Regions from separate parts of the Peribacillus muralis genome, predicted to be linked through region 1. Evidence: riboswitches for the same ligand, from Rfam matches in the RefSeq annotation. Region 1 holds a riboswitch; each other region holds the start of a gene.

The links. A riboswitch is a leader RNA that binds a small molecule or an ion and turns the genes downstream of it on or off. The one in region 1 is predicted to bind S-adenosylmethionine.
Region 2: linked by a shared signal. The riboswitch ahead of ABE28_RS05555 (methionine ABC transporter ATP-binding protein) and the one ahead of ABE28_RS12095 (YezD family protein) in region 1 are both predicted to bind S-adenosylmethionine.
Region 3: linked by a shared signal. The riboswitch ahead of mtnK (S-methyl-5-thioribose kinase) and the one ahead of ABE28_RS12095 (YezD family protein) in region 1 are both predicted to bind S-adenosylmethionine.
Region 4: linked by a shared signal. The riboswitch ahead of ABE28_RS06625 (Fur-regulated basic protein FbpA) and the one ahead of ABE28_RS12095 (YezD family protein) in region 1 are both predicted to bind S-adenosylmethionine.

The regions. Positions count from the first base shown of each region.
Region 1 is NZ_CP017080.1:2,485,011-2,492,589, forward strand. It holds gene cysC (adenylyl-sulfate kinase) at 1-584, opposite strand, end outside; gene sat (sulfate adenylyltransferase) at 626-1,774, opposite strand; gene ABE28_RS12090 (phosphoadenylyl-sulfate reductase) at 1,804-2,508, opposite strand; gene ABE28_RS12095 (YezD family protein) at 2,681-2,824, opposite strand; SAM riboswitch class I at 2,977-3,086, opposite strand; gene ssuE (NADPH-dependent FMN reductase) at 3,280-3,822, opposite strand; gene pdxT (pyridoxal 5'-phosphate synthase glutaminase subunit PdxT) at 4,177-4,776, opposite strand; gene pdxS (pyridoxal 5'-phosphate synthase lyase subunit PdxS) at 4,778-5,689, opposite strand; gene pdxR (MocR-like pyridoxine biosynthesis transcription factor PdxR) at 5,797-7,191, shown strand; gene ABE28_RS12120 (D-serine ammonia-lyase) at 7,227-7,579, opposite strand, start outside.
Region 2 is NZ_CP017080.1:1,162,165-1,169,743, forward strand. It holds gene ABE28_RS05535 (PucR family transcriptional regulator) at 1-595, opposite strand, end outside; gene ABE28_RS05540 (iron-containing alcohol dehydrogenase family protein) at 831-1,916, opposite strand; gene ABE28_RS05545 (MetQ/NlpA family ABC transporter substrate-binding protein) at 1,991-2,812, opposite strand; gene ABE28_RS05550 (methionine ABC transporter permease) at 2,863-3,531, opposite strand; gene ABE28_RS05555 (methionine ABC transporter ATP-binding protein) at 3,518-4,534, opposite strand; SAM riboswitch class I at 4,604-4,710, opposite strand; gene ABE28_RS05560 (MBL fold metallo-hydrolase) at 4,921-5,736, shown strand; cobalamin riboswitch at 5,976-6,175, shown strand; gene ABE28_RS05565 (hypothetical protein) at 6,343-6,588, shown strand; gene ABE28_RS05570 (hypothetical protein) at 6,614-6,802, opposite strand; gene ABE28_RS05575 (YheE family protein) at 6,896-7,099, opposite strand; gene ABE28_RS05580 (YheC/YheD family endospore coat-associated protein) at 7,163-7,579, opposite strand, start outside.
Region 3 is NZ_CP017080.1:2,718,584-2,726,162, forward strand. It holds gene ABE28_RS13150 (pyridoxal phosphate-dependent aminotransferase) at 1-654, opposite strand, end outside; gene ABE28_RS13155 (carbon-nitrogen family hydrolase) at 754-1,536, shown strand; SAM riboswitch class I at 1,609-1,763, shown strand; gene mtnK (S-methyl-5-thioribose kinase) at 1,840-3,042, shown strand; gene mtnA (S-methyl-5-thioribose-1-phosphate isomerase) at 3,057-4,103, shown strand; gene ABE28_RS13170 (LCP family protein) at 4,257-5,144, opposite strand; gene ABE28_RS13175 (lmo1851 family serine protease) at 5,961-7,475, opposite strand.
Region 4 is NZ_CP017080.1:1,376,455-1,384,033, reverse strand. It holds gene ABE28_RS06645 (ABC transporter ATP-binding protein) at 1-1,433, shown strand, start outside; gene ABE28_RS06640 (DUF459 domain-containing protein) at 1,483-2,184, opposite strand; gene ABE28_RS06635 (GNAT family N-acetyltransferase) at 2,402-2,908, shown strand; gene ABE28_RS06630 (aspartyl-phosphate phosphatase Spo0E family protein) at 2,992-3,186, opposite strand; gene ABE28_RS06625 (Fur-regulated basic protein FbpA) at 3,448-3,636, opposite strand; SAM riboswitch class I at 3,798-3,902, opposite strand; TPP riboswitch at 4,052-4,155, shown strand; gene tenA (thiaminase II) at 4,247-4,936, shown strand; gene thiW (energy coupling factor transporter S component ThiW) at 4,946-5,473, shown strand; gene thiD (bifunctional hydroxymethylpyrimidine kinase/phosphomethylpyrimidine kinase) at 5,442-6,248, shown strand; gene thiM (hydroxyethylthiazole kinase) at 6,245-7,060, shown strand; gene thiE (thiamine phosphate synthase) at 7,041-7,579, shown strand, end outside.

The DNA.
Region 1 (7,579 bases):
GCTGTCAAAAAGCTGATTACTTGTTCGACGCACTCTTCTACACTGTACCGGTTGGACTCTAGAATGATTTCCGGCTGTTCAGGCTCTTCGTATGGAGAGTCGATACCCGTAAAGTCTTTGATGATTCCTTTACGTGCCTTGTCGTAGAGACCTTTAGGGTCGCGGACCTCGCACTCCTCGATGGGGCACTTTATGTATACTTCAATGAACTCCCCTTCTGCAAGCAAATCCCGCACAATCTTGCGGTCTGCGCGGAAGGGTGATATGAAGGCGGTCAATACGAACTGCCCGCTATCGACAAAAAGCTTGGAAACTTCGCCTATTCGCCTAATATTCTCCGTTCGATCTTCTTCTGAAAATCCTAAATCTTTATTTAATCCATGGCGGATATTGTCCCCATCCAACACATAACTGCGTATATTCCGGTTATACAGCTCTTTGGCAACTGCATTTGCAATCGTTGATTTCCCTGATCCCGACAGGCCCGTAAACCATAGGACCGTGCTCTCATGTCCGTTCTGCTTCCGGCGCAGTTCCTTGGTCAATGACGATTCATGCCATGTTACATTTGTGTTTTTACTCATTATGCTCCCCCTCTTACTGCACTTCTTCATATTTTTACCAATCAGTTAAAAACTTCATTCTTTTTTAGCCCTTCGATCAACACCTCAATGACTTCTTTACGGCTAAATGTAGCTGGAGGAATTTCACCATTTCGCAGCATTTCCCTTACCTTCGTTCCGGAAAGGATTACATGATCCTCCTTGTCATGCGGACAAGTTTTGGCTGATGCCATATTACCGCAAGCTTTGCAATAAAAACTATGTTCGAAAAATAACAGGGTAATCCCTAGCTCATCCGCATTAAAATTCCCGAAGATTTTTTGCGCATCATAAGTGCCATAATAATCGCCAACCCCAGCATGATCACGGCCGACAATAAAATGGGTACAGCCATAGTTTTTACGTACCATCGCATGGAAAATGGCTTCCCTCGGTCCTGCATATCGCATCGCGGCAGGGAAAACGGCAAGGGAGACCCGATTCTCGGGATAATATTTTTCAAGAAGCACCTTATAGCTCTCCATTCGAACATCAGCCGGAATGTCATCAGATTTAGTGGCACCTACAAGCGGATTCAAGAATAGACCGTCGACGATTTCCAAAGCTGTCTTTTGGATATATTCATGGGCACGGTGGACTGGGTTCCTGGTCTGGAATCCGACAACCGTTTTCCACCCCTTCGCTGCAAAAGCTTCCCTCGTCTCGACAGGATCCAAATAATGAGCATGAAATAGGGAACGTTCAATCCTTTTGACCAATTTTATTTCACCGCCGGCATATACATTTCCACGTTCATATAAATTTTTCACCCCTGGATGCTTCTCGTCATCCGTCTGATAAACCAACGTCGCTTCCAATGTTTTATCTGGAGTGAAGATATCGGAAACAGTAAGGACGCCGTATGTTTCCCCCTCATGCGTAAGCTTTACTTCCTCTCCGATAGTAAGGGTCTTTGCTGACGATTCCGATAATGGCAGTGTAATCGGTATGCTCCAAACATGGCCGCTGCTCAGTCTCATAGTTTTGACAACAGCCTCGTAGTCTCTTTTTGTGAAAAAGCCTTTTATCGGGCTATATGCGCCCGTCCCTATCAACTCAAGGTCACTTAAGGCAATCGCATCAATTTCGACTGAATTTTTTATTTTACCAGTATCATATGTTGGTTCCCAAAGATCGATTAAAGTTCCTCCGTGAGGCAGACTGTTTGTCATGCTAATTTCCCCCTATGTTTTCTATTTATTTAGGATAAATGCAAGCCGCATTCCGTTTTTTGAGCGCCTTGCCAGCGTCCTGAGCGTAAATCATCCGCATTAATGGCAGCTGAAGTGCAGGTCTTACAGCCAATACTCGGATAACCGTTATCATGCAGGATATTATATGGCAGTCCATTTTTATGTGCATACCGCCAAACGTCCTTCCATGTCCAATGGATTAGCGGACAAATCTTAATTGATTGGAACTTATTATCTCTATTGATGTACTCGGTTGCGGCCCTTGTTTCGGATTGCTCGCGTCTCAGCCCAGACAGCCAAGCCGTTGCCGTCGAAAGCACCTCAGTAAGTGGAGTGATTTTACGGATATGACAACACTTATTAGAGTCACTTAGCCATAATTCGTCTCCATATTCCGAAGCTTGTTCCTCCAGCGTCAAAGCAGGTTTCTTCATCTCTATTGAAAGGTCCGGATATTTTTTTTTCACTTGATCGATCAATTGATACGTTTCCTCAAAATGGACATCCGTATCGAGGAAAACGATTTTGGCCGCAGGGTTCACCTTTGCCAGTAAATCCGTAAGCACGATGCCTTCTATCCCAAAGCTACACGCATATATGAGCTTATTCCCGTATTCTTCATTAGCCCATTTCAGTACCTCCAAAGCCCCTTTTGTCTCACTATCTTCAGGAAAGACCGGTAAAGAATCACAATTGAAATTTTCGTATTTAATTAATGCAACCAACCTTATAGCCCCCTCTAAAACTTGCTTGCGTATCAATGGCTGGAGTAACAGGTGATCGGAACCCACTGTATCTTTAATTCTAGGAAAAAGAGACGAATTTAACCAATATTCTCTTTATATTAGTTAAACACGCCTCTAGTTTTTCTAGTCAGCAGCTGTCTTATTTAATTCTAAGCTTTTCATTTCTTTCCATTTGAATGATTTTACCATCTTGGACAACAAGTGTGATGGATCCATACTTCATTGAATGAAGCATTTCTTGAAGTCTTTCAAATATTTCCTCAAGCTGATTCTCTTTATCCAAAATAGTTCCTCCTTTAAGAAAATCGACCACTCATTTAATTTTCTTAAATTTATATAATTCCACTCAACCTTACATTGTTATGGATTATTCAAAATTTTTATAAAAAACAAAAATCTTTCCATAATGGAAAGATTTCAAGGTAAATAACCATTACCTTATCTTCCAAAATGGTGAACCATTTTGTTGGATGTAGCACCTTGCATACATCATGCAGGTTGCTGGACTTCAAAGGGCCAATTCCCTCCGTCGCTCTGGATAAGTTTTATTATTTTAAATATTACCATATATTCAATCCTTGTCAATGGAGTTTTCTTATAAAACAACTTGGATTAATTAAATGGATGAATTGTAATTATTATACACGATATTCATTTTCTATTTTTTTGTCCATGTCCTACATGCTTGCATTTATGGATGATCTGCAATTGAATGAATTAGCTATGCAAGAAACGGAATCAGAGTGACACATTTCTTAATTGAATTGCCTCTACAAATTCCTGAACTTGACCTTGGACGCGATCGACCAGGTTCACATCATGAATCGGGTTTTCTGGAGTTGTTTTATCTATTTCCTTATCAACGAAATAAATGCCTTGCAATGGCTCGCCTTTTAAGATGGAAATTAACGGCTTTAGTGCATAATCAATCGCCAATAAATGCCTGTGGCTCCCCCCGATCATAATCGGAAGCACCGGTTTTCCCTTAAACGCATTTTCCGGCAGCAAATCAATCAATGCTTTCAATACACCCGTGTAGGATGCTTTATATACAGGTGATCCAATGATGATTCCCCTCGCTTTAGAAATCTTTTCTGCAAGCTTTAAAATTTCTTCGCTGTTATAAAGGCCTTGGAACAAATCATCTGCTGAAAATTCGGTAATTGAATAATATGCTGTGGCAAAGCCCTCTTTCTCAACTAATGATTGAATATGTTTCAGTGAAATGTCCGTTCTTGATGGAATTGCAGGACTTCCTGATAATATGACAATTTCGCTCATGTACATTTCCTCCTATTATCTTATTTCCAAACTTGCACTTTCCTTCATGTATTATCTGTTATTTAATTTTATCGTAATAGTCTGAAAAATAGAAGTCAACTTACAACCCTTGGCCAGTTGTTGTTTATTTTCGTTTATTCCAACGAAATCGAACGTACCTATCTATATAAAACCTGAACGAATGGAATAATGCGTTTTTCAGTGCGGATCGTGAAGAGCGATTGCTTCAGTGAAAATCAATTCGACATAATCGTGAAAAAGGTCGTGCCAATAATTTATAGGGTTAAAAAAATATAGACAAACTCTATGAAATGAGTTTGTCTATATTCTGGACTCGATAGTGACAGCTGCTTTTTAACCGATTTTCAAATCTGCCTCTTTCAAGGATGCTTTTACCATATCTATAAAAAGTCGCATAAAACGATCATCACCCGTTAATTCCGGATGAAAAGCACTGACAAGGACATGTTCCTGTCTTGCAGCGACGACTTTATTATCATATTCAGCCAAAATCTCCACATCCACCCCAGCTCCAACAGCATATGGAGCACGGATGAAAACGGCTTTGAATGGTTCTTCCATTCCATTGATCGATAAGTTCGCCTCAAAGCTATCACGTTGACGGCCAAATCCGTTTCTTTTCACGGAAATATCCATCAATTCAAGATAAGCCTTTTCATCGCCAGACAAACGATTGGCCGCCAATACCATTCCCGCACAAGTACCGAAAATCGGTTTTTTTTGGTCAAAGAATGTTTTGATTGGACCCATAAAGCCATAGCGATCCATAAGCTTTCTCATCGTCGTACTTTCCCCGCCAGGTATGATCAAGCCATCGATTTCGCTTAACTGTGATGGTTTTTTTACGATTAATGCTTGCGCACCGGCTGAATCGATTTGGTTCAAGTGTTCTTCAATTGCTCCCTGTAATCCTAAGACACCGATCGTTATCATCTTACCAACCACGTTCCTGCATACGTTCTGCTGGAGCCAGCTTAGAAATATCGATTCCTTTCATTGCACTGCCTAACTCTTTTGACAAACGGCCTATTAATTCGTAATCCGTAAAATATGTAGTAGCTTGAACGATTGCCGATGCGAATTTTTCAGGATTTTCCGATTTGAAAATGCCAGAACCTACGAATACGCCATCTGCCCCTAATTCCATCATCAATGCAGCATCAGCTGGTGTAGCGATTCCGCCAGCGGCAAAGTTGACAACAGGCAATTTTCCTGTCCGCTTGATTTCTCTTAAAATCTCAAATGGAGCACCTATATTTTTCGCTTCCGTCATCAATTCGTCGTCACTCATTATACTTACCTTACGGATTTGGGACTGTACCTTTCTCATATGGCGAACAGCTTCCACTATATTTCCAGTACCTGGCTCTCCTTTTGTACGAAGCATTGATGCACCTTCGCCAATCCTACGAGCAGCTTCGCCTAAATCACGGCAGCCGCAAACGAAAGGAACTGTGAATTCACTCTTTAAAATATGATATTCCTCATCTGCAGGAGTCAGCACTTCACTTTCATCAATATAATCCACACCCATTGATTCCAAGATTCTCGATTCAACAATATGACCAATTCTCGCCTTGGCCATGACTGGGATGGATACGGCATTCATTACTTCCTCAACAATTCTTGGATCGGCCATTCTTGCAACGCCCCCAGCTGCCCGAATATCGGAAGGGACCCGTTCCAATGCCATAACGGCAACGGCACCAGATGCTTCAGCGATTTTTGCTTGTTCCGCATTGATGACGTCCATGATTACGCCACCCTTTTGCATTTGTGCCATTCCTCTTTTAACTGTTTCAGTTCCTAATAATTTTTCCACAATGATTCCTCCTAATATTTGCATTTTTTAGATTTGTTATTTAGTATAAAAAATAGTTGACCGCATTGAAAGTGTCAGTTTCCAACAATTTAATGGGTTCAGCAATTAAAAATCAATAAGGCGGGAACTAAATGAACATGCTAACGTGTGATTTAAATCGATTTTGTGACGTACCATTGTACGAGCAATTATATTCACATATTAAAAAAGAAATAATTGAGGGCAGGCTTCCGTTTGGAACAAAGTTGCCTTCCAAGCGGAAATTAGCAGAGTTTCTACAGATTAGTCAAAATACCGTCGAGACTGCATATGAGCAGTTGACTGCTGAGGGATACGTTGAAGTCATTCCGAGAAAGGGATATTATATCCAAACATTCGAGGATTTAGAGTATACGCAGTCTAAGCATGTTGCGTTGGAGCCATATAGAGTTCAACAAGGAGCAGTTCAGTATCACTTTCATCCAAGCCAAATTGATACGGAAAATTTTCCTTTTGAAAAATGGCGAAAATATACGAAAAACAAAATTGATGTGTCCCGTCAAGAGCTTCTGCTACTGGGCGATTCTCAAGGGGAATATGAATTACGCTGTGAGATAGCTCTTTATTTGTATCATGCCAGGGGGGTTCAATGTGTTCCTGAACAAATCATCATTGGTGCCGGAATGGAGATCTTATTGCAGCAGCTCGTCCTGCTTTTTGCCAAAAATACCATTTACGGTGTGGAGGATCCAGGTTATCACTTGATCCACCGCATTTTACGCAGCTATCCAAATGAAGTGCATCCTCTTGAAATAGACGAAGAAGGAGTAAAGGTCAACCCGATTGAAGATTCCAGCATCGATGTCGTGTATGTGACTCCTTCCCATCACTTCCCCTATGGGACGATTCTTTCCGTCAATAGGCGGACGAGGTTGTTGAATTGGGCGCAGGGCGGAGAAGACCGCTATATTATCGAGGATGATTATGATAGTGAATTCCGTTACAGTGGTAAAACGATTCCATCTTTACAAAGTATGGATGCTGGCGAAAAAGTCATATACTTGGGATCATTCTCCAAGTCATTGATGCCTTCCATCCGAATCAGTTATATGGTTCTTCCCGCTCCCTTGTTAGAAAGGCATCAGCAAGAATTATCCTTTTACCATTCAACCGTTTCACGAATTGATCAGCACGTCTTGACACAGTTCATGAAGCAAGGGGATTTCGAAAAGCATTTGAATCGGATGAGGAAAGTGTACCGCCGCAAATTGGACAAAGTGATCGAGTTGCTAAAACCTTATAAACCTATTTCCATCATTGGTGAGCGGTCAGGATTGCATATCGTGCTGATCGTGAGGAACGGCATGGATGAACAAACACTCATTCAAAAGGCAAATGAAAAGCACATTAAAATATATGGCCTTTCTGCCTATTCCATTGAAAAAATGGAAGAGCATCCCCCAACAATCATTTTGGGCTTTGCCGGCATCCCTGAAGCTGAATTGGAGAAGTCCATCCGCCTTTTATTGAATTCCTGGGGTTTGTAAAAAGAAAGAAGTTCACATCGTGAACTTCTTTCTTTTTACCGTTTAGCTAAATATTGTTCCATCATGTCCTTTGGCACCATGCTCCCGCCTGTCGCCCAGATGATATGCGTGGCGTCGTTCATTTTCCCTAGTAGTTTATGATCGTCAAGGTATTTTTGCCCTGTTGGATCCGACATAAGGTGTACGGGTCCATATGCTCCTGCCAGGGCGGATGGCTCTAAATAGTACCCTTCTGTCTCTGCCATCTGCCCGAGCAATTCAAATAATCGCTTATCTTCTATGGTATAGCTACCGCTTAGAATGGCAGTCATTAAACCGGAAACTAAGCCGGATGGCCTTCCGACGGCGAGTCCATCCGCTTCCGTTTTATTGTCGATTCCAAATTCCT
Region 2 (7,579 bases), 1.3 Mb from region 1:
TCACCTTTAAATCCGGCAACTCGGCTTGTGCCGATTCAAAACATTTTTTCTCCTGAGTCTTGTGGTGATGAAGTTCTTGGCTCACATGGTGAAAGCGGCCGGTGAACATCCGCGTCTTTACATAAAAATCGCTTTCCAGCGTCGAGGAGATGGCAAGTAATTCTTTATTTGATAAGGCTTCAGCCTTGTTCGTTTCAATAAGGATTCCTTCCATATCATCTTCCCAAATCAAGGCAGCGTCAGATGGTACAAAGGCTAGGAAAGCATCTTCGAAATCCGCGTGGGAGAAATCATTGTGAGTGAGCTTGAAATGGATGAAGCGCACGTTTTCCCAACTTGTCAAAGGCAACTGTGCATTCGGTTTGGTCAAAAAGGTGTTCCATGATGTATCTGTAAACGTGATGAGATTGGTTTTGTTCAAGGAAGACGGAAAAAGCAGCTCCAATATACGAATTTCCTCGGCGGAGATTTCAAAGCGGGGAATGCCGAGAATGCCTCCCATGGAGTCTTCGAACCAAGCAAATTGGGATATGTCAGCTGTTTCGACTTTTTCGGAAATCGCGTTCGGAAACTTTTGTTTAAGGTTTTCAAGCACTGTTCTTCACCTTCTTTCTTCCTATCATTATAGCGAAAAAGAATAAAGTTCAAAAGAATAGGATAGCACTGTTTTATTTCAAAAAGGAAAACTAACGTTTCTAAATGAGGGTGCAAAGAACGCCTGTGTGGTACCTCTGGAAGCGCCTTTCTGCTGGAGTATCGGGCACATCCTTTTGTCTACAAACCGAAAGGGTGATACCCATCATAGATGAATGATGGGTATCACCTTTCTTTTAACTTGTAAGGATTTCAAGGTTTTCCATGGCAGCTTGCACTTTTTCCAGGGATATATCAGGAAAAAGGAGATGGATCGCCTCACCCTCCTTTACGGATAGGGCGGCAATTTGCTGTAGCTCCACTTCATGTTCCACGGTCAGGCCAATGTCAGATAAAGACCTCGGAAGCTTTAGAGCCTCATAGATTGGGAGTAGCTGTTTGATATCCGAGAATTTTCCTTCTAACAACAGCTGCACTAAAATGCCATATGCCACTTTTTCCCCATGAAGTAAATGATGTGCCTGTTCGATGGAGGTCATGCCATTATGAATCGAGTGGGCACCTGCAATTCTCAGGAACTGGTCACCGAAGCCGCCAACGAGTCCACTCGTGACGATATTCGTTTCGATTACACGCTGAAGGGCGTCTGTCCATTTTCCTTTGTTCAAATCCGCCAGGGCTTCCTCGCCATGTGTCAATAAAACTTCCTGGCATTGCCTTGCGGCTATATGTGCCAATTCAATGCAGGCCGACTTGGAGGCGATTTTCTCGACGAGTGCATTGCCCTCATACCATTTAGCCAAGGTATCGCCAATTCCTGCCCGTAAATAGGCAATAGGGGAATCCAAGAGTATTCCTGGCTCGATCAGTAACATCCAGGCGTTTTTTAGATGGATATCAAACCGCACATATGAACCGTTCGTATCATAAATGACACTTAATGGCGTCCAAGCGGCACAGGTGGATGCAAGAGTTGGAATGAGGATGATATCCTTTTGGATGTGATTCCCAACTGATTTGGTGAGGTCCAGCAGTTTACCACCACCCACTCCGATTAATGCATCCACACATTGTTCCACTGCAAACTTACTGACACGTTCAATTTCGATATCACTGCATTCCCCATCATATTTAATGTAGCTCGTTTCGACATTTTCAAATGAAGGGAAGAATGGTTCAGCAACTACCCAAGATTTGTCTCCATGAACAACAAGCACTTTACGTATATTTGCTTTATTCAGTTTTGCTTCCAGTGTATCGAGAATACTAGCCATGCAGGCATAGTAGGAGGGGCCGCTGCGTACTTCCAGTAAGGTATTCATCGTTATTTCTCCTTCATGTAAAGGGCCTGTTCCCTAAAAAAGGGACGCAGGCCTCGAAATTATGTTTGGGTCGATCACTTCATCCATTCTGGTTTTCCGAAGCCGATGAATTTGCTATCGATCACTTTTTCAAACTCGGCGGACTTCACTACTTCTTTAATATCTTTTGCAAATTGAGCGTCTACATCCTTTGTATTCACGGCAACAACGTTTCGATACAAATCTGGCATGTTTTCCAATACAAGGGCATCCTCAAGCTTCATTTTAGCAGCAAGTGCGAAGTTCCCTGGCACCGCTGATAGGTCAACACTTTCAGTTGCCCGGGGCAATTGGGCGGATTCCAATGGTTTGAATTGGATATTTTTAGGGTTTTTTGTTACATCTTTTTCAGATATTTTTAAAGGGTCTACATCTGGGTCGACTTCAATCAACTTTTCATCCACCAATACTTTAAGTGCACGAGCGAGGTTGACGGGGTCATTGGGCAATGCCAAGGATGAGCCGTCTTTTATTTCTTTCAATGACTTATATTTGCTCGAATAAATTCCCATTGGTGCTGTAGGAACGATGATAAGGTCAGAGAGTTTTAATTTATTTTCTTTAGCGAAGTTATCCATATACACTTTATGCTGGAAAAGGTTTGCGTCGATCGAGTCGTTGCCAAGCGCCTTATTCGGCTGGATATAATCGGTGAATTCAACGATTTCCACTTTGTAGCCGAGATCTTCCAGACCTGGTTTGATGGCCTCATTGACCATATCGGCATATGGTCCGGTGGTCGCCCCGATCTTCAATTCTTTTTTGTCTTCTGTTTTTGTGGATGCATTGTCGCTTCCGCAAGCCGTCAAGCCAAGGGCAAGGGCACAGACTGATAATAACGAAGCAATTTTTTTCATTTTGAATTCCTCCTGGATCTATAGTATGAATCATTAATAAATGAAAGGTTCTATCGTTTGTTTACTAAGTAAGAAGCTTTGTCACCAAGCATTTGGATGATTTGTACAAGGCAGATCAATACGACGATCGTCGTGATCATGACCGTATTGTCATAGCGGTAATATCCAAACCTGATGGCCAGGTCACCAATCCCGCCTCCCCCGATCGTTCCTGCCATAGCCGAATAACCGATAAGTGAAATGGTCGTTAATGTAAGCCCTTGGATGATACCCGGCTTAGCCTCTGGCAGAAGGACATCTTTAATGATCATCCATGGCGTGGCACCAACGGCAATTGCCGCTTCAATCACTCCTTTGTCTATTTCACGCAATGCTGATTCAACAATCCTTGCAAAAAAAGGTATCGCCGAAACGGAGAGGGATACGGAGGCCGCCCTTGGCCCTATCGTCGACCCCGTAAGGAAATCCGTTAAAGGAAGGAGGGCGACCAAGAGAATGATGAATGGGATGGACCGGACAATATTGACTACGAAGCCAAGAGAACGATTCACGACACTATTTTCGAAGAACAAGTTCCTGGTTGTCGTAAACAGTAATACACCCAGCGGTAAGCCGATAAGGAGAGCAACCGCCAGAGAAACAGCCACCATGTAAATCGTTTCAATGAATGCTTTATTAAGGTCAGGCAGGATATGGATGATGGATTCAAGCAGTGACATGTTTTAGCACCTCCACAGAGCTGGAACGATTCTTTATATAGGTCAATGCTGAATGAATCTCAGCAGCTTCGCCAATCAATTCAATGATCAATATCCCTAAAGGTACATCCTGAATATATTCAATTTTCCCATGAAGGATATTACCCTTTACCGAATAAGCTTGAAGGGTATCCGAGAGAATCGATTCACCTGCCGTTTGCCCTTCGAATTGAATCTTTATGATCGTTCCTTTACTTTCTTCAATCAAATGTGAGGGAAGCTCAAATTCCAGTACACTGCCAATGAATTTTTTCGTTAACTCCTTTTTAGGTTGTGAAAATATTTCATAAACGGAACCCTCTTCTATTACCCGCCCATCCTGCATGACCGCGACCCTGTGGCACAGTTCCTTGACGACTTCCATTTCATGTGTAATCAACACAATGGTGATGCCAAGTTCGCGACTGATTTTCTTCAGTAACTGTAATATGGCCTTAGTCGTAGTAGGATCAAGGGCTGAAGTCGCCTCATCGCATAGCAATACAGACGGATCATTGGCTAAGGCACGGGCAATTCCGACCCGCTGCTTCTGGCCGCCGCTAAGCTGGGCCGGATAGACATCCTTTTTATCACTGAGCCCTACAATATCCAACAGTTGTAAAACACGTAACTTGATGGCTCCCTTCGATTGGTGCGCTGCCTTCAAGGCAAAAGCTACATTTTCAAAAACGGTTTTGGAGCTGACAAGGGAAAAATGCTGAAATATCATGCCGATTTTTTGACGTTGCTTCCGAAGCTCTTTGCTGGATAGAGATGTTAAGTCAATCCCGTCAATGATGATATGTCCTCCTGTGGGACGTTCAAGCAAATTCAAGCAACGAAGTAATGAGCTTTTTCCTGCTCCGCTGTAGCCGACAATCCCATATACTTCTCCTTTTTGAATGGTTAAAGATACGTTATCCACTCCGATAACTCGGTTTTTCTTCGATATGTATTCCTTCCTGACTGAACGGATTTCAATCATGAGCCTGCCCCCTTATACATAAAAAAAACTGCCTCTATCATTCAGAAAGAGGCAGCGAAATTATATCTCGTCTTATCTTTCAGAATGCAATCATCCTGCAGGAAGTGGCACCGTTCCCGATTGGGGCGGTTGCCGGACATCACAGGGCCTGATCCCTCCGTCACTCTTGATAAGTAAATTATTATTTTGGAATATTTCAAGTTTTTTAATATATTCTATACTATTGGTTATTCACCTCATTGTCAATGAATTCTGTGATTTTGGAATAATTTTTTTGCTTGTTTCATTATTCTTTGTCAAATGGGGGGAATGGTAGTACATTTATTGTAACAAATAGAAAAAACTTGGATTATGACTATCTTATACAGTGAAGGATGTGCAGCTTCATGATTGAAGTTAAAACGGTAAATGATGTAGTTTGTGTGTACGGAACTCCGGGGGCCGTCAATTCGGGGATGAGCGTTTATGTTTTTCTAACGGATGGTCTTTTGATTGATACGGGCGCACAAAGTTTATTGGACGGATTGATCCCATTCTATGAGACCGCCGATTTTGATTCGGTGGCCCTTACGCATTATCATGAGGACCATACGGGAGGCGCGGCCTGGATACAGGAGCATAAAAAGGTCCCGATATTCATTCATCCGATGTCGGTTGAAGCATGTGCGAAGGATGCTGAATATCCGGCTTATCGCAAAATGTTTTGGGGGCGGCGGGATGCTTTCAAAGCAGAGCCGCTTGGTATGGCCGTTCATTCCCGGAGCCAAACATGGGAGCCGATTTACACCCCCGGTCATGCGCATGACCATATGGTGTATCTGAATCGCAGTACGGGCATGCTTTTTTCAGGCGATCTCTTCGTCACTCCCAAAACAAAACTAGTTCTGCGGGAAGAGTCCGTTCCCGTCCTCATTAATTCCATAAAAAGCTTGCTTCAATATGACTTTGGCGAGATGTTTTGCTGCCATGCAGGTCATGTTCCGAACGGAAAGGAAATGTTCCGGAAAAAACTCGATTATTTGGAAAACCTCCGTGGAGAAATTTTGCTTTTGCATAATCAAGGACTCTCTGTTCAGGAAATCCAGGATACCTTATTACCCAACCGTTATCCTCTTATTGAAATATCAGAGCATGAATGGGATTCGGAGCATATCATTACGTCGATTTTGAAAGAAAATGTCCTGAAGGGAAGCAACATATAAACAAATAGCCGGACAAACTGTTCAGGATGTTTTTCCGGATTAAACGTGAAATATCTTAAAGCATAAATGCTGGTTCTAGTTTTTTAACTACTTGCTGCGGTTTCTTTTTTGTAACCTCAATGGTGTGAACATCCTAAGTGGAATGGCTGGAACCAAAGAACTGAAAACGAGATGATCGATCATCTCCGCGGGCCCTGATTGTAATCCAGGAAATAATTTGATACATTTATATGGAAAACTAAATTAGTCTAGAAATGGGTGCGGATAAGAAATCTTCTATTTATTCGCTTAATAGGGAAGCCGGTTAAAATCCGGCGCTGTCCCGCAACTGTAAATGTGAGCGATTCGATTGATGCCACTGTTTTCTGCAATAGGAAATGGGAAGGTTCGAAAAGCGATGATCATGAGCCAGGATACCTGCCTGTTTTTAGCACATCATCAAATGCCTACGAGGATAGGAGATGTTACGTGCGAAAATTGGCAAAAGCATGCTTTTCATTTTAAAAAATGGAAAAAACATGTTTGTTTTTTGTTATGTTTCGTTTCGTTGCGCTCAAACAACTTCCTTCCGGGAAGTTGTTTTTTATTTTTTAAGGGGGAATACATATGTTTGGAACGGTTGAATTTTTCACGGATAATCTTAAAGTTCAGGTTATGTACAATTTTTCGGGGGGAGATACGGTTTCTTTAAGCGAAAAACGTATCAATCTCACAAGGGAAATCAATGGTCAAGCAAAAAGTCCAGCTGAAAAGGAAGCGTTTTCGCGTAATCTGGAAATCGCCTACGAAAGGGTGATCCATGAAATGTTTGGAGGGGCAGAGGAGGTACTGTTCGAAAAAGAGCTCTCCTAAAAGAGAGCCCTAGACATATGGTCGTCTATTTATTGATGTTAGGATCTGTCTCGTCATACAAATCATGTGCTTCTTCAATGTTCCGGAGGTCAGCGGCCTCATATACATTTCCGCCTGCCAATCCTTCATTGATGTACCGATCGATATCGAGGAAGGCGGAGTCCCTTCCATCATATTCGCTATCCTTTAAAAAAGTCATTTTTTCTTTATCCAAAATAAATCCCTCCTTGCCTTTTCATTAGTTTAGGCAAAGTAGGGATTTTTATTCCTTTTTGGATTTTCCTAAAAACAGGTTGGGCAATACGGTTTATTCATAAACATGATAGACCATTAAATCATGTATCATGGTTTTGAGCTTCGGTTCATCTTCTTTTGTAGGTGGATTGGCTGTCCACTCGATGGTTCCATCTTTATGATATAAGGCTTGAATCGATAGTCTGTTGAAATAAAATGAAATTTTCCATCCTGGCAGATTCTTATGCAGGGGTGCCCATTGAAAATGACTAATCATATGTATTACCTCCATATTTGCTGTCTCACATTACATTATAATGGAAAACGGCAGCAGGAGGTGTTATTTTATTAACCGGTTGGAAAAAGTTAATTCTATGAAAAGGTTTTTTAAATGTAAAAGCCGATTAGCTTCTATATCGGTTTCGTCGAACTGCATGGGTTTGGAGTTGACCTCGTAAATGAATAGAGAGCCCGATTCGTCTTCACCGATATCAATTGAAAACTCTCCGAGAAAGCCCAATTTTTTTGAAAGGATTTCTCCGCATTTTTGGGCGATTTTTGCCAATCTTAAATTCAGTTTTCTTGATTGCAGGCTCTGATAAGGATAAAGCTTGCCACCACGCGGTGTATGTGTAGTGATTTCCTGTGTTTGTGACATCCTTACAGCTTTGCCGGTTATTTTATAAAATCCTTTTTCATAATGGACGAGGACCCTGTAATCGTAACGATGACCATGAAGTTTTTTTGGTGCGATCGC
Region 3 (7,579 bases), 230 kb from region 1:
TCTTCCAGTGTAACCTATTGCCCCATACGCAAAATCATGGACCACACAAATTGAATGCTCTTTAGCATAGGATACGGTTTCGCTAAAAAATTCTCCGGTTGCGGATGCACCTGTAGGATTATTCGGATAGTTCAAGAACATCATTTTGGCTTTATCGAGCACATCTTTATGTATAGCTTCGTAATTCGGTAGAAAAGCATTTTCCTCCTTCAACGGCATGCGTTCCATTTGCGCCTGAGCCAAAACGACACCGGAAAGATAATCAGGATAGCCGGGATCTGGTACGAGTATCGTATCTCCTGGATTCAATAAACACTGCGGCAATTCGACAAGTCCTGCCTTACCGCCAAAAAGAATGGCTATTTCACTTTTTGGATCGAGCTTGACGCCATATTCCCGTTCATAAAAGGAAGCTGCAGCATCTTTTAAATATTGATGTCCCCTGAACGGCGAATATTTATGGTTGATCGTTTTTTCAGCTGCTGTTTGTAACCTTTTCACGATATGCTCAGGCGTCGGTTGATCGGGATTCCCTTGACCCAGGTTAATCACGTCATGCCCTTGCGCAGTAATCGCATTGACCTTTGCGACCAATGAAGCAAAAAACTGCTTGGGGAGTTCCTGAAGCTGCTTCGATTTTTCGAATTGCAACATTTATTCACCTTCTCTGAAATTTCTTGAAATTCTAGTCACAAATGATATATGTTTATCATAGTCTTGTAAAGCATTTTTTACTTATGGAGGTTTTTATTGATGAAATGGAAAATAGCTTGTATCCAGATGGATATTGCCTTCGGACAACCGGATATCAATTATCAGCATGCTGAACAATGGGTGGAGAAGGCCGTAAACGCAGCGGCCGATATCGTAATTTTACCAGAGCTATGGACTACGGGCTATGACTTGACCAGATTGAATGAGATTGGTGATGTAGAAGCCGAAAAGACGATCGGATTTATAAAAAATATGGCGCGAAAGCACCAAATCCATATCGTTGGCGGGTCCATCGCCAAAAAAACGCACAAAGGCATATATAACACGATGATCATCATCGATAAAAACGGAAACCTCGTTAAAGAATATGATAAGCTTCACTTATTTCAGTTAATGGATGAACATCATTTCCTGCAGCCAGGCGAGAATGATGGTTTATTTACACTTGATGACAAAATATGTGCTGGTTTCATTTGTTATGACATTCGCTTTCCGGAGTGGCAGCGTGCCCATTCCGCTCGCGGGGCAGAAGTTCTGTTCGTTACCGCAGAATGGCCGAAGCCTAGACTTGATCACTGGAGGAGCTTATTGATCAGCCGTGCCATCGAAAACCAGGCCTATGTTGTAGCCGTTAACCGTTCAGGATCGGATGTCAACAATGTATTTGCCGGTCACTCCATGATCATTGACCCTTGGGGCCGTATCGTAAGTGAGGCCGGTGAGGAAAGCGAACTGTTGACAGGCACCTTGGACTTCACCGAAGTATCGAGCGCTCGCAGCAAAATACCGGTATTCGAAGATCGCCGTCCTGATTATTATTAATTTGCCATTGACAAACTATTTAAAAGATTGATATCATTTTCCCGAAGATTAAAATTTCAGAAAACATATAAACTCTTATCAAGAGCAGGCTGAGGGATTAAGGCCCTATGAAGCCCAGCAACCGACTGTAATACCATTGTGAAATGGGGCGGATACACCGCCGGATTGCAAAATCCGCAGAGCACGGTGCCAATTCCACCAGAAAACACTTTTCTGGGAGATGAGAGGTCCGAAGCTAATACTTCTGCCTCTTTCTATATGAAAGAGGCTTTTTTATTCTTATTTTTAATGGAGGGGAAAGAAATGACTCAAAACCATTCGAATTTCAAAAGATTGACAAGCGTAACGGCCATTATCCTTGCAAAAAAATTGGGGCTTGTAGATGCCGATGCCAATTTAAGCTGTAAAGAAATTGGTGATGGTAACTTGAATTATGTGTTCCATATAACAGACACGGCCACGAATAAAGGGATAATCATCAAGCAAGCGGTCCCTTATGCCAAGGTGCTTGGCGAAAGCTGGCCGCTGACATTGAAAAGGGCTGCCATTGAAGCGAATGCCCTTATCCATTTCCGAAGCTATTGCCCCGAATTCGTACCGCAAGTCTATTATTCGGATGAACAGCTAGCCATCACGGTCATGGAAGACTTATCACACCTAAAAATTGTCAGAAGCGGTTTTATTGATGGCGATCCGTTTCCATTGCTTTCGCAGCATATTGGGGAGTATGTTGCGAAGACGTCCTTTTACACTTCCGATTATCATTTGGAGCCCTCCGCAAAGAAAGAAGTGGCACGGCACTTCACGAATCCGGAGCTCTGCAAAATTACGGAAGTCTTTATTTTCACCGATCCTTTTTTCGAAGAGCTGCCTGGTGATTTCGAGGTGGAATTGACGGATGCCGCCAAAACGATTTGGGATGATCAAGAAGTGATACTGGAAGTGGCTAAACTGAAACAAAGCTTTGAAACCGAACAGGAAGCCTTGCTCCATGGAGATTTACATACAGGAAGCATCTTTGCAAGTGAAACCGAAACAAAAGTAATCGATCCTGAATTCGCTTTTTATGGACCAGTCGGTTTTGATCTTGGTCAATACACCGCCAACCTCCTCTTTCAGGCGGTCACTCGAAATGTAGCGGGAAAAGAAGAAATTTTTACACATCTCGATCAATTTTGGCGGTCATTCGAAAAAACATATACGGAACTTTGGAACACCCAGAATAAAAGTCCGTTCCGCCATGTGACTGGCTATCTCCCCTATTTACTGACTAAATTCAAGCGGGATGCATTCGGTTTTGCCGGCTGTGAACTGATTAGAAGAACCATCGGCCTCTCTCATGTCGCTGATTTAAATGTCATGGAAGATAAAGAAACGAAAATCGCAGCCAAAACGGCGACATTGAACCTCGGTGCTTTGTTAATAAAAAAACGGGAAGAATTAGATGTTCCAGCGGTCATTGATTTGGTAAAGCAACAAACGCTGACTTCTTATTCACCCATCTAAAAGGAGACCTGCACGTGACGACGTTAGCACCATTACCATATTCGGTACAATGGGAAAATACCCATATCACATTATTGAATCAACAAGCCCTTCCTGCCATCACTGAGTTTATTCATCTTCATTCAGTCGAGGATGTTTATGACAGCATCCTGACATTGAAGGTACGCGGCGCTCCAGCGATTGGACTGACCGCTGCATTCGGGGTGGCACTTGGTGCCAAGCAGGAAGCTGCAACGGATTTAGCCGATTTCAAAAAAAATGTAACGGAACATATCGAGAGGCTCGCCTCTTCAAGGCCCACTGCCGTCAATCTTTTTTGGGCATTGAAGAGAATGAAGAATATTTTGCAGGAGGCCCAGAGCATATCAGCTGCCAAGGAAGCACTTGTTTTCGAGGCTAAGGCCATCTTTGCGGAAGACGAAGAAATGTGCAGGAAAATCGGGGAGCATGGCTTATCGCTATTCGAAAAAGGGGATTCCGTATTAACGCATTGCAACGCCGGTGGAATTGCCACTGCCCGCTATGGAACAGCCCTGGCTCCGTTCCACCTTGCTAAAGAACGGAATTTCCCGCTGAAAGTGTATGCCTGTGAAACCAGACCTGTTCTGCAGGGTGCGCGATTGACCGCTTGGGAACTGATGCAAGCAGGGGTTGACGTCACCTTGATCTCTGATAACATGGCGGCCCATACGATACACCAAAAGGAAATCGATGCCATTATAGTCGGGGCCGACCGCATTGCAGCAAATGGAGATACAGCCAATAAAATAGGGACATTGGGCTTGGCCATCTTAGCCAAGCACTTCGGGATACCATTTTATGTGGCGGCTCCATCAAGCACCTTCGACCTCTCTCTCGAATCGGGTGCTTCCATTCCAATTGAAGAACGAGATGGAGCCGAAATCACCTATATTCAAGGCATCAGGGTCGCCCCGGAAGACGTCAGCACATTCAATCCTGCCTTTGACGTTACGCCCCATCATCTCATTACTGGTATCATCACTGAAAACGGCATCATTACACCGGAATTCGCCCATAACATCCCGAATTTTGTGAAGTGAAGTTTTCCTTCATTATTGGTAACTTAATAAACGAGCTGGATGTTACATCCATGCTCGTTTTATGGAGAACTTTTTCATTTATTCTTGCGAGGTCCATTACTGAATATTGAAATCAGATGACGGTTTTCATTACGAATGGAATAGTCATCCACCCTACTTTGAAAAGAACGCTTGAAGCGCTCGCTTATTTTTCGTTTCATCCATTTCCAGCACAGCACCGATCTCGGGGTATTCAGCATCTTTAAAGCTTCCTTCGACAGGAATCCTCAACGTTTCCACGGTGTCCGATGCCTGGAAGACGGCTTTGGGACCCATCTCCAATATCGTTTTCAGCCCAATATCGGTATCCAGGTAGGAGAGACCTTGTTCAATTATGCTTGGAAGGGCTACAACGCCTTCAAGGGAGGAGATTTGATCGATAAATCCATTCTTTAATTGAAGCAGTACACCTTGCTGCCTGTCCACCCTTCCGAAATCGCTTTCATCATCATGTCTAAAGCGGACATATTTCAATAGCTCCTCACCATGTAAAACATTTTTACCTATACTTGCTTGGATGCTCATATCATCAATGATTTTCTGATCCACGTCCACCACCACCCCCTCAGGGGCAAGCAAGTCCACCATCTTCACAAATCCCTGAAAATCAATTACGGCTACATGATCGATTTTGACACCAAAGGCTTCATCTATTGTTTTCTTAAGCAATTCCTTTCCGCCGTAATAATATGCTGCATTTATCTTATTGTATTGAGGATGATCGCCTGGGATTTTAACATAGCTGTCACGCATGATCGAAGCGAGCTTTAGCTTCCCCCGTTCAGGAAAATATCTGGCTATCATGATCGCGTCCGCTCGCGATTTTTTCTCCCCTCTGGAATCAGCACCAATTAACAGGAATGTTTTCGCGTCTCCGTGGTTACTTTCATCGGTTACTTTTTTATCCGTACTTGCATTTCCATTTTGTTTCGGTAAAGGGGCATAGGTGCATCCTGCCAAAATCAAGACCAATAGATATATGTACAGTACCTTTTGTTTCATTACCTCACCTCATCGGAAAATTACTCCTATCTTTACCTTAAAATGGTTAAATATGCATTAAACGACAAAAAAACTTCGTTCCAAACAACTCAGCTTCAAGTTGAAGCTAGCATCTCGATTGCTTCCAGGATTTTTGAGGGATTGTATGGCAATGGCTACACTTATTTACACCATTATTTGAAGGTGAGAATAGGAGATTGACTGACGCGAGCATGGACATTCACTCAAGAATACTAAGAACAAATGAAAAACGACGCAAAAAATTGATAAAGTAGGACAGCTGAATAATCCTCCTCGTTCGATAAATGGACATGCCCATAACGTTTTCGCTGCTATTCACCAAGGAAATGGGGGTGTGATTGATTTCTCCTCCAAGGCTTGATGAGCTGTACACTTGCCTCAAAGCCTGCAGCGGCTTTGGAACATTATTTAATTTAAAGAATGAACTATTTCATTATAAGAGCTGGTTAATTGAATAAGAATTCAAGGATCATTAAGTTAAGCAAGCTGTCTAGGTTTTATTGCTGAAATACAAATATGCTAAAATCCTTTAAACTCGGACAAAAGGGCTTGTAACGTCGATTACAGGCAAAGTGGAATGAAATGGTCTGGATACATCACCACAAAACGGTGGACAATTGGAATTCCATATACATGTTCTTGCGGGGAGGGTGCAATGAACCGTGCTTAGTACAGCCCTCCAAGACTGTAAAATGAAAGAGATGCCGCCTGTAATATACAGACAGCATCTCTTTCAAGTTGCCCTTTTTTAAAATGTCCTTTTCAGGATACACTTTACTGAAAGGCTTCTTCCGTTTACTTAATATCTTTTTTCACTACCTCTACCGCTTTTTTCAATTGAGTATCGTTTTCGAGGATTTTATCCCGGATAACCTGCATCAATTTCACGGTTGTATCATCTTTAATGATCCCAGTTTCTTTGATTTTTTGATCCCTCTGGAATGCTTTGACCGCATTCGTGGTATCTTCATCAAAGAATCCATCTATCTTACCTGGATCATGTCCGGCTTCCTTGAGCATCTTTTCTGCCGCTTTCACTTCACTGGAGGAATCTGAAGCTTTCAATTCCTTATCCGGCGAAATGTACGGAAGGCTTGCATAATCAGGAAGCTTCACCTCAATATCCGGCTTGATCCCTTTTTTATGGATCCAATTTCCGTCAGGAGTCAACCATTTAGCTGCCGTGTATTTGAAGTTTGAGCCATCATCGAAGTCTTCGGCAGTCTGTACAGTTCCTTTACCAAATGATTTAACGCCTACCAAAGGAATGTCAGCAGATTCACGGACGGCTGCTGCAACGATTTCCGATGCGCTTGCACTACCATCATCGATCAACACGACAACCGGCACCTTCTTCAACGCACCGTCATTATTCGATTTATACACTTCTTTTTTACCGCTGCGATTCTCAACTTGAAGAACCACTTCCCCGTTCGGTATGAACAGGCTTGCCATATCTATCGCTTGATCAAGCAGTCCTCCTGGGTTTCCACGCAAGTCCAAAACCAGGCCCTTCATATCTTTTTTGGACATTTCTTCAAGCGACGTTTTCAACTCATCGACCGTATGTTCGGAAAAGCTGGTCACTTGAATTTTTGCGACACCATCATCAAGCATTTCGGCATAAACGGTTTCAATTGGAATCGTGTCACGTTTGATCGTGAATTCAATCGGGTCCGTCTCACCTGCTCTTGAGATGGTCAATTTCACTTTCGTTCCCTTTTCTCCCCTGATTTTAAGGACAGCTTCTGAAGAGCTTAGCCCTTTTACGCTTTTACCATCCACACTTAAGACGATATCATTCGGTTTTATCCCCGCTTTTTCTGCTGGAGACCCTTTTATCGGTGAGACGACCGCTATGTGTCCATCCTGCTCTTGTATCTCGGCACCAATTCCTTCAAAGGAAGATGAGATGCTCTCATGAAAACTCGAGGCTTCCTTTTTATCCATATAAGCAGAGTACGGATCATCCAAGGATTTGATCATGCCATTGATCGCACCATCAACGAGCTTGTCTTCATCAATATCCTTATAGTAATTACCCTTTATCGTGTCGTATGTAGAAAACAGCTTTTCGAATTCCGAATGTTTATCCGGTGCCAGTGATTCCACTTTTTCATCTCCAAAAGTCAAGGCTATCGTAGTAATCCCTGCAGTTAGAAATATGAGTAAGAAAATCCCCATAATGAACGTAAACTTCTTTACTTTAATGAATTTCCCTGCCTCTTTCGGCTGTTCTTGATTTTCTTCTTCCACTGATGCCTCACCACTTTCATTCTTCATGACAAATATGTAACGATTTGTTTCCATTTTATCAGCTTTGAAGCCAATCGAAAAATATTAGTTATCAAAAATAACAATTTACCTTCCGTGTGTTTTTCAAGTGCTCTCAATTGTATAGATAGAGGGGATCC
Region 4 (7,579 bases), 1.1 Mb from region 1:
TTGATATGAAATTCTTTGATAAAAACCGGACAGGTGACTTAATGTCCAGGTTGACCAATGATGTTAATTTGCTGCAGCAGCTCATCTCATCCAGCATGCTTCAAGTCGTGACGGACACCGTGACCTTCCTCGCCGTTGCCGTTTATATGCTTTTCATTAATTGGCAGCTAACCGCCGTCCTTCTGGTGACATTCCCTTTCATGTTTTATATCACAAGGGTGTTCGGGAAACGGATAAGACTGTCATTTCGATCTGTGCAAAGCTCAGCAGGAGATGTCAGCAATCAGTTGCAGGATTCGATCTCAGGAATGAGGCTCATTCAATCTTTTACAAATGAAGAATTTGAATCGGCACGGTTTGCCGAGCGGAATCATGAAAATATGGTGGCTAACATTAAATCCGTCCGGCTTCGCTCGATGTTCAGTCCTATAATTGACTTAATGAACAATATTGGTCTTGTCGCTGTGATTGTGTTCGGGGCTTGGCAGGTGATGGAAGGCAAATTTACGATTGGCTTGATAGTCGCCTTCCTCGCCTATTTAAGATTGCTGCAGAGTCCAGTTCGCAACTTCAGTCGGGTAATCAGCATTGTCCAGCAATCTGCTGCAGCCTTTGAGAGGATAACTGAAATATTGGATACAAAACCAGAAATAATCGACAAGGCTGCAGCCACTGAGCTCCCTTCAATAAAAGAGAAAATCGATTTTCAATTGGTGGATTTTGCTTATGACCAAGGTGTGCCTGTGCTATGCAACCTAAATCTAACCATGAAGGCTGGACAAGTAACCGCCCTGGTCGGCTCATCAGGTGCAGGAAAATCGACCATAACGAGCCTTCTGATCCGGTTTTATGACCCACAGCAGGGGAGGATCACAATGGATGGCCACGATATCCGTGATGTGACGTTGAAGTCCTTACGTAGCCAAATGGGGATCGTTTCACAGGATATCATTTTATTTAATGGGACCATCCGCGAAAATATCGTATATGGAATGCTTGATGCTTACGATGAAAAAATCATTGAATCAGCTAAAGCAGCACATGCACATGACTTTATCCGTTCCTTACCGGATGGGTATGATTCTCAAATTGGAGAACGAGGTGTCAAGCTTTCCGGCGGGCAAAAGCAGCGCATCGCCATTGCCAGAGCACTATTGAAAAATCCGCGAATCATCATTCTCGATGAAGCCACGGCGGCATTGGATACTGAATCAGAGCATTTAATTCAGGAAGCACTTTCACGTTTGATGATCAACCGAACTTCAATCGTCATTGCCCATAGATTATCAACCATTCAAAAGGCAGATCAAATCATCGTTCTCGAAAAGGGAAACGTTCAGGAAAAAGGAACACATGAACAGTTATTGCGAAGTAACGGCAGATACAAGCAACTTCATGATCTGCAGTTCCCCCAATTAAAAGCTAAAACTTGATATGCCCCTTATGCAAAAATGCACAGAAAGGCTTCTGTGCATTTTTGTTTCACTTAAAATCGTAACTTGCCAATATCCGATTTGTAATCAGCTTATACCCTTTTTCATTCGGATGAATCGTATCACTGAAATATTCGGCTTTCTTTTTCTTTTTAAATAAATCATCGGTAGGAATGAATACCATCCTTTTATCATGTTGCACTACTTTCTTTATTGATTGGTTATAATCCTGTATGTGTTTTTCAATTTTACGGTTGTCACTTATCGGGTTATACAGACCCACTACCAGTATATCAGCCTGATCATTTCCCTTTAGAAGTGTCGAAGTAATCTGTTTTAGATGCCTGATATATTCTTGCTTGCCCTCATTGATTTTCCGATCGTTTATTTTCTTCAAGTCCCCGCCGTTGCTATTGATGAAGTCATTCGTGCCAATATAAACGATGAAAGTGTCCGCTTTATCCAATTTAGTATGGATGCGGTAATCATCAAGCTGTTTGATGACGCCATCCGTTTCCTGCCCTTTGATGCCATAATTCCAAAAGCTAACCTTCTGTTCTGTCTCAGGATTGTTCAATTCATCCTTTAGGCCTTCTACATAACCTTCCCCATGCTTATCTCCTTTACCATAAGTTAAAGAATCGCCAAAAGCCATGACCCTTTGCATCTTGTCCGACTCCGCAGCTTGAAATTCAAATGCTACAAAACAAATAACTAGTACAATCATTAGTAGACCTGTTAATTTTTTCATTTATTTCTCCTTTTATCTTTTTCTAAGAAGTGTTTTATATGTTAAATACCCAAAAATCAGCATTCGTAACAATAAAAATGCACTGGCAGATAAAGAGGAGAAAGTGTATGATAATATAAAACTTTCAGATGATTTGGTTATATACACATTTCATTAACAAATTTATGAAATGGGCACTTCTGGATGTTGAAAAAAGTAATGGATTGGAGAGTAGATGATGAACGAGTACATACAATTCAGAGAGGCTGAATTATCGGATTTGCCTAAAATTGTGGAAATATATAATTCGACAATTGCCTCAAGAATGGTCACTGCAGATACGGACCCGATAACTGTACAATCGAGGGTTAATTGGTTTGAGGAGCATAATTCAGAAAGTAGACCGCTATTTGTCATTACTTTAGAAGGAGAAACTGCAGGATGGATGAGCTTTCAATCTTTCTACGGACGGCCTGCCTATAATTCCACAGCAGAGATCAGCATCTATATCGATGATTATTTCCGGGGAAAAGGAATCGGACGGGTTTCGATTCAAAAGGCTATTGAAGTAAGCCCGAAATTAGGGGTAAAGACTCTATTAGGATTCATATTTGCTCACAATATACCTAGCATGAAGCTCTTTTCCAAATTTGGTTTCGAAGAATGGGCACACTTACCTCAAGTTGCCGAGCTGGATGGCATTGAACGGGATTTAGTCATCCTTGGTAAACGCATTGATGGATAATCATTAACTTAAAAGCTATTGCCTTAGGCAATAGTCTTTTTATTTTCACGAAGAAGTCCATCAACCTAATTGAACCAGAGTATTTAAAAATACCTATACACTTTCTGAAGAGAAAAATATTCAGCTTCCCTTGTCTTTGTTAACGCATTTAACAGGGTGTCCAATTCTTGACTTGCTTGAATCGTCAGTAGACTGTTTATACCGAAATTCTCCGCCAATTCAATCATCTCTTGCCTTTTTTCTTCTATTATTTCAGGGGTTATCTTTCGGGAAAACAATTTATATACACCTCCCATAAATTCAATATTTTTACACTATAATCATAATGAAATTCATAGTTAAAATCAACTATTTACTTGTTGCGAAATTGTGTTTCCACACCCGTTAAATGTGACAAATTACTCATGACTTTTTCAAATGTGTATTTTTTGTGACACCCGCTCTTAAGACGTCAAAAAAGCATTCACCCATGTACACTGTGAATGCTTTTGCCATTTATATTTTATTTCATTATGACGAAATGATAGCCTTACCTCTTGCTATGTCATCCACTCTGTAGGAGATTCACTATCAGTCCTATTTATAACGATCTTATATTCATCTTCCAAAACTTTTAAAGGGGCATCATAAAGGTGCCTTTCATCAGAGGTTTTGTATACTCCTTTCGCCAATAGCTCCTCTATCAGCAACGCCTTTCTCTGCTCGATACCCTTGAATATTTCTGCCATGTAAATGGCTCCTTTCCTTGTCCGCTTATAGCCTAAGCTGTCTTTACAAGTCTCATTTTCACCAAATTATATATACCTTTTCTATTATGTCCTTAAACGCTATTTTGCAAAAATAAAAGCCTCTTCAATTAAAGAAGAGGCTGACAGGGTCCGGACGGCTCTTCTTATCTTCCAAGCAAACGCTTGTTGGATGTAGCACAGTTCCCAATACGGGTCTGCTGCCGAGGTTTCATAGGGCCAAGTCCCTCCACCTCTCTGGATAAGAATTCAATTATATAAATGATGTGAACATAATAATATCCCAATAATTCACAAAAGTCAATTACCTGTTTCCCCGCTTTTTTTCTCTCTCCCCCTTCAAAGCCGGGTTGCATTTTCTTGGCTTTCTGATATGATGTCAGTAATTACATACAACACACACCACTAGGGGAGTCTTTTTAAGACTGAGATGGAAGTCATTCCGGACCCTTTGAACCTGAACCGGCTCATACCGGCGGAGGAAAGTGGATGATATAGGTCCATTCCTTATATCCATCTGCCCCGTTCCGTTATTCAGGAACGGGGTTTTATTTTGGCAGTAAACATTTCCATACATTTTAAGGGGGATACGATGAAGCATACTAAATCAAAAACCTTCAGTGACAGACTTCATGAAAGTGCAAAGGAAATCTGGAAAAGGAACCATTCACATCCCTTTGTCCAAGCGATCGGGAACGGAACGCTTCCTGAGCATAAATTCGCTTATTACTTAAAGCAAGACTATATCTATTTGATGGATTATTCCAAGCTTTTCGCTTTAGGAGTCATTAAAGCGCATAATGTTGAAACCATGGCAAAATTTGCGGAAATCTTGAATGAAACGATTCAGATTGAAATGGATATCCATAGGCAATATGCCTTGGAATTCGGAATCACCTCCAAGCAATTGGAGGATACCGAGCCTACTCCCACCACACTTGCCTATTCAGGTTATATGCTAAATGCAGCCCAGCATGGGACACTGGCCGACCTGATTGCCTGTCTCCTTCCATGCGCTTGGGATTATTATGAAATCGGCTTGCTTTTAAAAGAACGAAACGGTAAAGACTTGGACAATAATCGCTATTCGAAATGGATTGAATCCTATTCCTCCCCAGAATTTGGTGAAGCGCACAAGTGGCTGATAACCTTATTGGAGGAATTGACGGAAGGTATGCCCGAAAAGGAACTGCAGCGATTGGAAAAGCACTTCTTGGTTACATCCCGCTATGAATATTTATTCTGGGATATGGTTCAAAATGAGCAGGATTGGCCGTTATAGGTCGTAGACATGATGTTTAGCCCAATTAAAAAAATGACGCTGACGGCAATGATCACGGCCATAACGACTTTAACAAGCTCCTTTCTATTCATCCCGGTAGGATTTGTGAAAGCTTTTCCGATTCAACACCTGGCCAATATCCTGACTGCCGTTTTACTCGGTCCTGCTTATGCGGTAACACAAGCTTTCCTAGTTTCCTTGATTAGAAACATATCTGGCACAGGTTCAATTTTCGCCTTTCCGGGCAGCATGTTCGGTGCCCTCTTGGCTGCTTTCCTTTATCGCAGGACACAACGCTTGACATTCGCATGTATTGGGGAAGTGACGGGGACCGGCATTCTAGGTTCACTTGCCTGCTATCCGATCGCGGCCCTGCTATTGGGCGAAAAGGCGACTCTTTTTGGTATGTTGCCTGCTTTTTTGCTCAGTTCATTTTCAGGTGCCATTTTCGCTTTCATTTTATTGAAAATATTATTAAAAAATGATTATATGAAGGGGTTTTTTCATGAAAAAAGCACTAACCATCGCAGGCTCTGACTCTGGGGGAGGCGCCGGGATACAAGCCGATATCAAAACATTTTCTGCACACGGTGTTTTTGGAATGTCCGTCATCACGGCCGTTACTGCACAAAACACAATGGAAGTACGTTCCGTGCAGGCGATCGACACTGCAATCATCACTGATCAAATTGCAGCCATTTTTGAAGATATACACGTCGATGCAGTAAAAATAGGCATGCTTGGTTCAAAAGAAATCGTCGAAACAGTCGCTGATTCCTTAACTGCCTTTTCACCTGCCATCGCTATCCTAGATCCAGTCATGATTTCCAAAAGCGGCCACCATTTGCTGGACGAACGAGCCGTTACTGCCCTAAAAGCGAAATTACTTCCGCTTGCAACACTTGTCACCCCTAATGTACCAGAGGCCGAGGTTCTTACTGGCTTATCGATCCGAACCGAGCAAGATTTTTACAAGGCATGCCTTTCCTTGACAGAATTAGGGTCAAATGCCGTTTTACTCAAAGGAGGACATGCAGAGGGGAACCCAAACGACCTTTTTTATGACGGGACGAACTTTCACTGGATCAAGGGAGAAAGGATCGATACAAAAAACACTCACGGTACAGGCTGTACCCTCTCCTCCGCGATTACATCCAACATGGCAAATGGACTATCGCTGCGAGAGTCGATTGAACAGGCTAAGCTCTATATTTCTGAAGCGATACGCAATAGCTTTTCAATAGGTGCAGGACATGGGCCTGTCCATCATTTTCATTCATTTTCAAAAAAAGAGCGGAGTGAATCCCTATGAAACTTTCAATAGCTGACTTGTTTGAAAAAGTAAGAGAAAGAAAACCACTTGTTCACCAAATCACCAACTTTGTTACGGTCAACGACTGTGCGAACGCCACGCTCGCCATCGGTGGATCGCCTGTTATGACATCCAGTCCTAAAGAAGTGAAAGATATGGTCAGTTTAGCAGATGCCTTGGTCCTGAACTTCGGGACAATTGATGAAAGATCCCTGGAGGCCATGGAGATAGCCGGCAGGACGGCGAATTCCAGGAATATCCCTGTCATATTGGATCCAGTGGGAGTTGGGGCCACACCCTATCGAACAGAGAAAGCAAATGAGCTACTGAAGAAGGTCTCCTTCCAGGTCATCCGCGGAAATGCGAGCGAGATCCAGCGTTTGATAGGTGGGGAAATCGTAACACGAGGAGTGGACTCAGAGGAACTTGAGATAAGCAATGCAGAGCTTGCCGCATCTGCAGCAAACCTCCTGGATAGCATCATCGTGGTCAGCGGGGCAATCGATGCTGTTAGCAATGGAAAACATACGACCGTTATTGATAATGGAAACATCCTTTTAACGAATGTAACAGGCACTGGTTGCATGGCTACCGCTCTTATCGGCGCTTTTACCGGCGTCACGGATGACTATTATGCTGCAGCTGTTGCCGGGATTTCGACGATGAGCATTTCAGGGGAACTCGCCGCCGAAAACCTCCAACAAAATGACGGGACAGGAACATTTCGGGTGCGATTAATTGATGCCATATCAAGAATGAATAAGGAATTGTGGATGAACGGAGTGAAGATAAGTGAAGAAATCGCAAATTGATTTAAGCCTATATTTAGTGACGGAAGAGTCGTTAGAACTTGAAGATTTGTTCAAAATCATGTCACAATCGATTGCTGGAGGTGTTTCAATTGTACAACTTAGAGAGAAAAACACTTCTTCCCTCTCCTTTTATAAAAAAGCTGCGGCACTAAAACAGGTATTGAACGAATTGTCCACTCCCCTGATCATTAATGACAGAGTCGATATAGCGATTGCTGTAGGAGCGGAAGGAATACATATTGGTCAGGACGACCTCCCCCTTTCCGTCGTCAAACAAATGGTTCCGGGAGAAATGATTATCGGGGTATCCGTTTCCACTTTGGAGGAAGCCCTGGAAGCGGAACGTAATGGAGCGGACTATCTCGGTGTTGGTTCGATATTCCCTACAAAAACAAAGCAGGATGCAACGCTAATGTCGATTCGTGATTTAGAGGAAATCTGCCGAAGCGTGTCGATTCCAGCCGTAGCCATCGGAGGTATCAATGCCGAAAACATTTCCAATCTTTCTGATAAAGGGCT